DNA from 3 places in the Streptomyces sp. NPDC004610 genome. Region 1 is predicted to be linked to each of the others. Evidence: riboswitches for the same ligand, from Rfam matches in the RefSeq annotation. Region 1 holds a riboswitch; each other region holds the start of a gene.
What was found. A riboswitch is a leader RNA that binds a small molecule or an ion and turns the genes downstream of it on or off. The one in region 1 is predicted to bind thiamine pyrophosphate.
Positions count from the first base shown of each region.

Region 2: it holds a riboswitch for thiamine pyrophosphate, as region 1 does, so the genes downstream of both, thiO (glycine oxidase ThiO) here and thiC (phosphomethylpyrimidine synthase ThiC) in region 1, are expected to answer to the same signal.
Region 3: it holds a riboswitch for thiamine pyrophosphate, as region 1 does, so the genes downstream of both, ABZX40_RS25485 (thiamine ABC transporter substrate-binding protein) here and thiC (phosphomethylpyrimidine synthase ThiC) in region 1, are expected to answer to the same signal.

Region 1 is NZ_JBEXLA010000013.1:68,212-70,438, reverse strand. It holds TPP riboswitch at 738-927, shown strand; gene thiC (phosphomethylpyrimidine synthase ThiC) at 920-2,227, shown strand, end outside.
Region 2 is NZ_JBEXLA010000006.1:171,567-173,793, reverse strand. It holds gene ABZX40_RS08825 (FAD-dependent oxidoreductase) at 1-187, opposite strand, end outside; gene ABZX40_RS08820 (hypothetical protein) at 326-679, opposite strand; TPP riboswitch at 732-843, shown strand; gene thiO (glycine oxidase ThiO) at 841-2,034, shown strand; gene thiS (sulfur carrier protein ThiS) at 2,049-2,227, shown strand, end outside.
Region 3 is NZ_JBEXLA010000024.1:79,486-81,712, forward strand. It holds gene ABZX40_RS25480 (iron ABC transporter permease) at 1-83, opposite strand, end outside; gene ABZX40_RS25485 (thiamine ABC transporter substrate-binding protein) at 59-1,150, opposite strand; TPP riboswitch at 1,250-1,370, opposite strand; gene rlmN (23S rRNA (adenine(2503)-C(2))-methyltransferase RlmN) at 1,408-2,227, opposite strand, start outside.

The DNA of each region.
Region 1 (2,227 bases):
CTGGGGCCCGCCGAAGTCCTGCGGCCGGGGCGGAGGCCCACCGAAGCCCGCCCCTGGCCCGCCGGGCCACCCTTGCTCGCCCGGCCCAGTCATCCGCCCCTCACGCCCAGGCATCTGCCCACCGGGCGGGTGCACTTGCCCACTCGGCCGGGGAACCTGCCCACCAGACGACCTCCCGGCCGAACCGGCTCCGCCGAACCCCCCGGGCCCACCGAACCCGCCCCGCCCACCGGGCCCCTCGGGACTTCCCGACCGATCCCCTGGCCCCCCTGACCGACCCCCAGGACCCGCGAACCCACCCCCAGCCCCACCCCCACCCGGCACAGCACCAGACGCACCCCCCTGAGCCCGCGCCCCAAGCCGACGCACGGAACCAGTCTCATAGTCCGGCCCGGAGCCCGCCCCAGAGCCTGCACCGGACCCACCCCCAGACCTCTCAACGGACCCTGATCCCAGCGCTGATCCCAGCCCCGAGCCGGCCCCCGTCCCCAGCCCCGATCCGGCCCCCGCCTCCACCCCCGAGCCAGAACCGGCCAAGTGATCGGACGGCCCGGACGGCGAGGACGGCCCGGACGGACCAGCCGACCCGGACAGACCGGCCGACCCGGACGGAGGACCATGCGGTGGCCCGGACGGAGGGACGAGAGGATCCTGCGGTGTGGTCACCGACCGATCATCGCAAGAACGGCAGGGGCCCTCTGTTCACCGCGCCCGAATTGACGCTAGCGTGGAGGCACCTTTGTACACGCGGGAGCTCGGAGCACCGGGCTGAGAGGGCGCTGACCTTCGTCTTCGCGATGTTTCACGTGGAACATCAGCCACCATGAGTGATGAATCCCATGGAACACCGGCAGACGGACATCGCTGCGTCGACCGCTGAACCTGTTACCGGGTAATGCCGGCGTAGGGAGTAGGTCTCATGACCATCAAGGACACAAGCACGCCTGCCTCCCCGCAGACCCCAAGCTCCAGCGGGGTCTCCGAGGGCGGAGAGGCCGGGAAGTCCGTCGGCTGGCACAAGGCGTATGTCGAGGGCAGCCGCCCCGACCTGCGGGTGCCGGTCCGCCAGGTGCACCTCACCAACGGGCGGTCGGTCACGCTGTACGACACATCGGGCCCGTACACCGATCCGCTCGCCGAGACCGATGTCCGCCGGGGACTGGCTCCGCTGCGGGAGAACTGGATCATCGCCCGCGGGGACACCGAGGAGTACGCGGGCCGTCCCGTCCGCCCCGAGGACGACGGGGTCAAGCACACCTCGCCGCGCGGCGGGCTGCGCAATCTGGACGCGGTCTTCCCCGGCCGCCCCCGTCAGCCGCGCCGTAGCCGTGACGGCGCCGCGGTGACTCAACTCGCCTATGCCCGCCGGGGCGAGATCACCCCCGAGATGGAGTTCGTGGCGATCCGGGAGAACGTGGCGCCCGAGGTCGTCCGCGAGGAGATCGCGGCGGGCCGGGCCGTGCTGCCCGCCAATGTCAATCACCCGGAGATCGAGCCGATGATCATCGGCAAACGGTTCCTGGTGAAGGTCAACGCCAATATCGGCAACTCGGCGGTGACCTCCTCCATCGAGGAGGAGGTGGAGAAGATGACCTGGGCGACCCGCTGGGGCGCCGACACGGTCATGGACCTGTCCACCGGCCGCAATATCCACACCACCCGGGAGTGGGTGCTGCGCAACTCCCCCGTCCCCATCGGCACCGTCCCGCTCTACCAGGCCCTGGAGAAGGTCGACGGCCGGGCGGAGGAGCTGACCTGGGAGGTCTACAAGGACACGGTCATCGAACAGGCCGAGCAGGGCGTGGACTACATGACCGTCCACGCGGGCGTCCGGCTGCCGTACGTACCGCTCACCGCCAACCGCAAGACCGGGATCGTCTCGCGCGGCGGCTCGATCATGGCGGCCTGGTGCCTGGCCCACCACAGGGAATCGTTCCTCTACGAGAACTTCGAGGAACTCTGCGAGATCCTCGCCGCCTATGACATCACCTACTCACTCGGTGACGGTCTGCGGCCGGGCTCCATCGCGGACGCCAACGACGAGGCGCAGTTCGCGGAGTTGCGCACGCTCGGGGAACTCAACCGGATCGCTAAGCGTTTCAATGTACAGACCATGATCGAAGGCCCGGGGCATGTCCCGATGCACAAGATCAAGGAGAACATCGACCTTCAGCAGGAGATCTGTGATGAAGCTCCGTTCTATACGCTCGGCCCGCTGACGACGGAC
Region 2 (2,227 bases), on a different contig from region 1:
CGAGGCGCAGCTCGATGCCGAGGGAGGCGAAGTCGATGTCGAAGGCGGAGTCCTCGGCCTTGCCGAGCAGGACGGCCTTGGACAGCGGGGGACGGTCGTAGGGCTGATGGGGTTCGGCGCCGATCAGGGTCACGGTCCCGGTGAAGCCCTGTTCACGCAGGGCCACCGCCGTCTGCACCCCGGCCATTCCGGCACCCACCACGACCACCCGCCGGGCCGGTCCGGTCGCCGCCGTCTGCTCTCTGTCCACGCTCACCCGATCACTGTAGGCACCTGACGATGTGTCAGCCGGGTCCGCCCGCGTGGCGTCCCGCACACGGTGCTCCTACCCCGTCCCGGCGTCGGCGATCTCCTCGACCACACTCGTCCCGCTGCCCTCCTGGGACTCCCACTCCCAGGTCTCGGTGAGCCGCAGCCGTCCGTCGGGCAGTTCGCCGATCCGTGACGCGCAGTGACCGGAGGAGGTCGTTCCGTCGGTCTTGAGCTGGACGTAGCGGAAGTCCAGCCGGTCCCCCGCGCGCGTGCCGACCAGGAACCCGCGCACCACGTCCCCGCCCGTGTACTCGGCCCAGATCTCGCCGTTGTGCTCGTGGTAGGCGAAGCGGGTGCGGGTGCCCACCTGACCTGGGGCCTGATCGGCGACCGGGGCGAGGACGACACCGTCCAGCGAGCGGGGCATCGGCGCGGGCTCCCTTACAGAGGCGTGGTGGCACGGGCTAGGCTGCCCAACGTAGAGCACTCGCGGGAGCCCGGACGCACCGGGCTGAGAGGGAGGCTGGCGGCCTCCGACCGTACGAACCTGATCCGGGTCATGCCGGCGAAGGGAGGGGCCGAACGCCCATGCCGTCCGACACCCACGCACACTCAGGCACACTCTCGCCGGCATCCGACGTCCTGGTCGTCGGCGGGGGGATCATCGGGCTGGTCACCGCCTGGCGGGCCGCGCAGCGCGGGCTGGCCACGGCCGTGCTGGATCCCGCGCCCGGCGGCGGGGCCGCCCAGGTGGCGGCCGGGATGCTGGCCGCCGTCACCGAGCTGCACCACGGCGAGCAGACCCTGCTTGGCCTCAATCTGGCCTCCGCCGACCGCTACCCCGCCTTCGTGGCCGAGCTGACCGATCTCACCGGCCAGGACCTCGGTTACCGCCGCTGCGGCACCCTGGCCGTCGCCCTGGACGCCGATGACCGGGCGCATCTGCGCGAACTGCACATCCTCCAGCGGCAGTCCGGTCTGGCGTCGGAGTGGCTGTCCGGGCGGGACTGCCGCCGGCTGGAGCCGATGCTGGCACCGGGGGTGCGCGGCGGGCTGCGGGTCGACGGGGACCACCAGATCGACCCGAGACGGCTCTCGGCGGCCCTTGTGACGGCCTGTGAGCGGGCCGGGGTGGTCTTCCACCGGGACTGGGCCGAACGGCTGTCTGTGGCCCGGGACCGCGCCACCGGGGTCGTCACCCGCGCGGGCACCGAGCTGGCCGCCGGGCAGGTGGTGCTGGCCGCCGGGAGCCTGAGCGGCCGTCTCGCGGGCGTCCCGGACGCCGTACGGCCCCCTGTGCGGCCGGTGAAGGGGCAGGTGCTGCGGCTGACCGTGCCGCGGCCGTACGCGCCCTTCCTGAGCCGTACCGTGCGCGCGGTGGTGCGCGGCGGCAATGTCTATCTGGTGCCGCGCGAGAACGGCGAACTCGTCGTCGGCGCCACCAGCGAGGAACAGGGCTGGGACACCACGGTCACCGCGGGCGGGGTGTACGAGCTGCTGCGCGACGCCCATGAGCTGATCCCCGGCATCACCGAACTGCCGCTGACCGAGACCCGCGCGGGACTGCGCCCCGGCTCCCCGGACAACGCCCCGCTGCTCGGCCCGACCGACCTGCCCGGACTGCTGCTGGCGACCGGGCACTACCGCAACGGCGTCCTGCTCACCCCGGTCACCGGCGACGCCCTGGCGCACGCCCTCGTCACCGGTGAACTCCCCGGGGAAGCCCGCCCCTTCACACCCCGGCGGTTCACCGCCGCAGCCCTCACGGAGCAGCCCGCATGAACCGTACGAGCCCCATGGACCCGGCCGCCACGGGTACCGGCCCCGCCGCCGGTGCGCCCGCCCCGGTCACCGTCTCCGTCAACGGCGAGCCCCGCGAGATCGCCCCCGGCACGGCGCTGGACGCGCTGGTGCGCACCCTCACCGCGGCGCCCTCCGGGGTGGCCGCCGCCCTCAACGAGACCGTCGTCCCGCG
Region 3 (2,227 bases), on a different contig from region 1:
ACGGGCACCACCAGCAGCGCGAGCCGCACGAGCCCCCGCCGGTCCCGCCGCGTGGGGGCTACTTCAGTACCAGCGACGTCCATGCCTTGACCCAGTCGTCACGATGGTCGGCGATCTTCGCCGCGTCCATGGTCTCGGGGTCGGCGGCCCGCGGCCCGTGCGTGCTGAACACCTCGGGCACCGCGGCGCCCTCCACCACCGGGTACACGAACATGTTCAGCGGCATGTCCTGCTGGAACTCCTTGCTGATCAGGAAGTCCAGCAGCGCCTTGCCGCCCTCCGCGTTCTTCGCGTTGCTCAGCAGCCCCGCGTACTCGATCTGCCGGAAGCAGGTGCCGTCGGCGACACCGGTGGGCGCGTCCTTCGGCTGCGGGTCGGCGTACACCACCTCAACGGGCGGCGAGGAGGCGTAGGACACCACCAGCGGCCGGTCGCCCCCCGCCTCCTTGCCACCGGCCGAGCCGGAGAACTCCTGGTTGTAGGCGGTCTCCCAGCCGTCGACGACCTTGACGCCGTTGTCCGTCAGCTTCTGCCAGTACCCCTGCCAGCCGTCGTCGCCGTACTTGGCGGCCGTGCCGAGCAGAAAGCCGAGGCCGGGCGAGGAGGTGGACGCGTTCTCGGTGACCAGCAGGTCCTTGTACTCCGGCTTCACCAGATCGTCGAAGGTACGGGGCGGGTCGAGATCGCGCTCGGCGAAGTACGCCTTGTCGTAGTTGACGCAGATGTCGCCGGTGTCGACGGGGGTGACCCGGTGGCCGGTGCCGTCGGCGCGGAAGGCGGGCTCGACGGTGTCGGCGCCCTTGGCCTCGTACGGCTGGAAGAGGCCGTTGTCCAGGGCCCGGGAGAGCAGGGTGTTGTCGACGCCGAAGAAGACATCGCCCTGCGGGTTGTCCTTGGTGAGGATCGCCTTGTTGACGGCCGTACCGGCGTCCCCGTCCTCCAGGACCTTGACCGTGTACCCGGACCGCTCCTGGAAGTCGGCGAGGACCTCCTTGGACACGGCCCAGGAGTCATGGCTGACCAGGGTGACGGTCTTCGACCCGCCCCCCGACCCGGACCCGGAGTCGGACGCCCCCGAACCGCAGGCGGCCAGCGTGACCATCCCGAGCCCGACCCCGACGGCGGATATCTTTCTGACCTTGCTGCTCATCTGACGATTGATGCTCACTGATTGTCCTCCTGGGTGACCAGGAAGAGACGCGGCCCTGCCCGGGACCGTCGAGACGGGTTCCCGGGCAGGGCGCAACAGCATGAGTGACGACCGATCTCCCTACCCAGAATGACCTGGGCGAGGTTCAGAGGGTCTGCGGCCCACCGTGTCCTGACGGCTGCCGCACTCTCAGCGCTGTGGCGCTCCCCTGCCGGATTACGAGTATGAAGATATGTACGGATGTACGACGTCTGACTCTACCGCTCGGTGGCCGCGAGCTGACCACACGCCCCGTCGATCTCCTGGCCCCGGGTGTCCCGGACGGTCACCGGTACCCCATGGGCGGCGATGGCCTCCACGAACGCCTTCTCGTCCTCGGGCCGGGACGCGGTCCACTTGGACCCGGGTGTCGGGTTCAGCGGGATCAGGTTCACATGCACGGGCCGCCCCTTGAGCAGCCGCCCGAGCCGGTCACCGCGCCACGCCTGGTCGTTGATGTCCCGGATCAGCGCGTACTCGATGGACAGCCGCCGCCCGGACCGCTCCGCGTACTCGAACCCGGCGTCCAGCACCTCGCGGACCTTCCAGCGGGTGTTCACCGGCACCAGGGTGTCGCGCAGTTCGTCATCGGGCGCGTGCAGCGAGATGGCGAGCCGGCACTTGAAGCCCTCGTCGGCGAACCGGTGGATGGCGGGCACCAGCCCGACCGTCGACACGGTGATCCCGCGCTGGGACAGCCCCACGCCGTCCGGCGCCGGATCGGTCAGCGCCCGGATGGCCCCGACGACCCGCTTGTAGTTGGCGAGCGGCTCCCCCATCCCCATGAAGACGATGTTGGACAGCCGCGCGGGCCCGCCCGGCACGTCCCCGTCCCGCAGCGCGCGCATTCCGTCGACGATCTGGTGCACGATCTCGGCGGTCGACAGGTTCCGGTCCAGCCCGGCCTGTCCGGTGGCGCAGAACGGGCAGTTCATCCCGCATCCGGCCTGCGAGCTGATGCACATGGTCACCCGGTCCGGGTACCGCATCAGCACCGACTCCACCAGCGTCCCGTCGAACAGCCGCCACAGCGTCTTG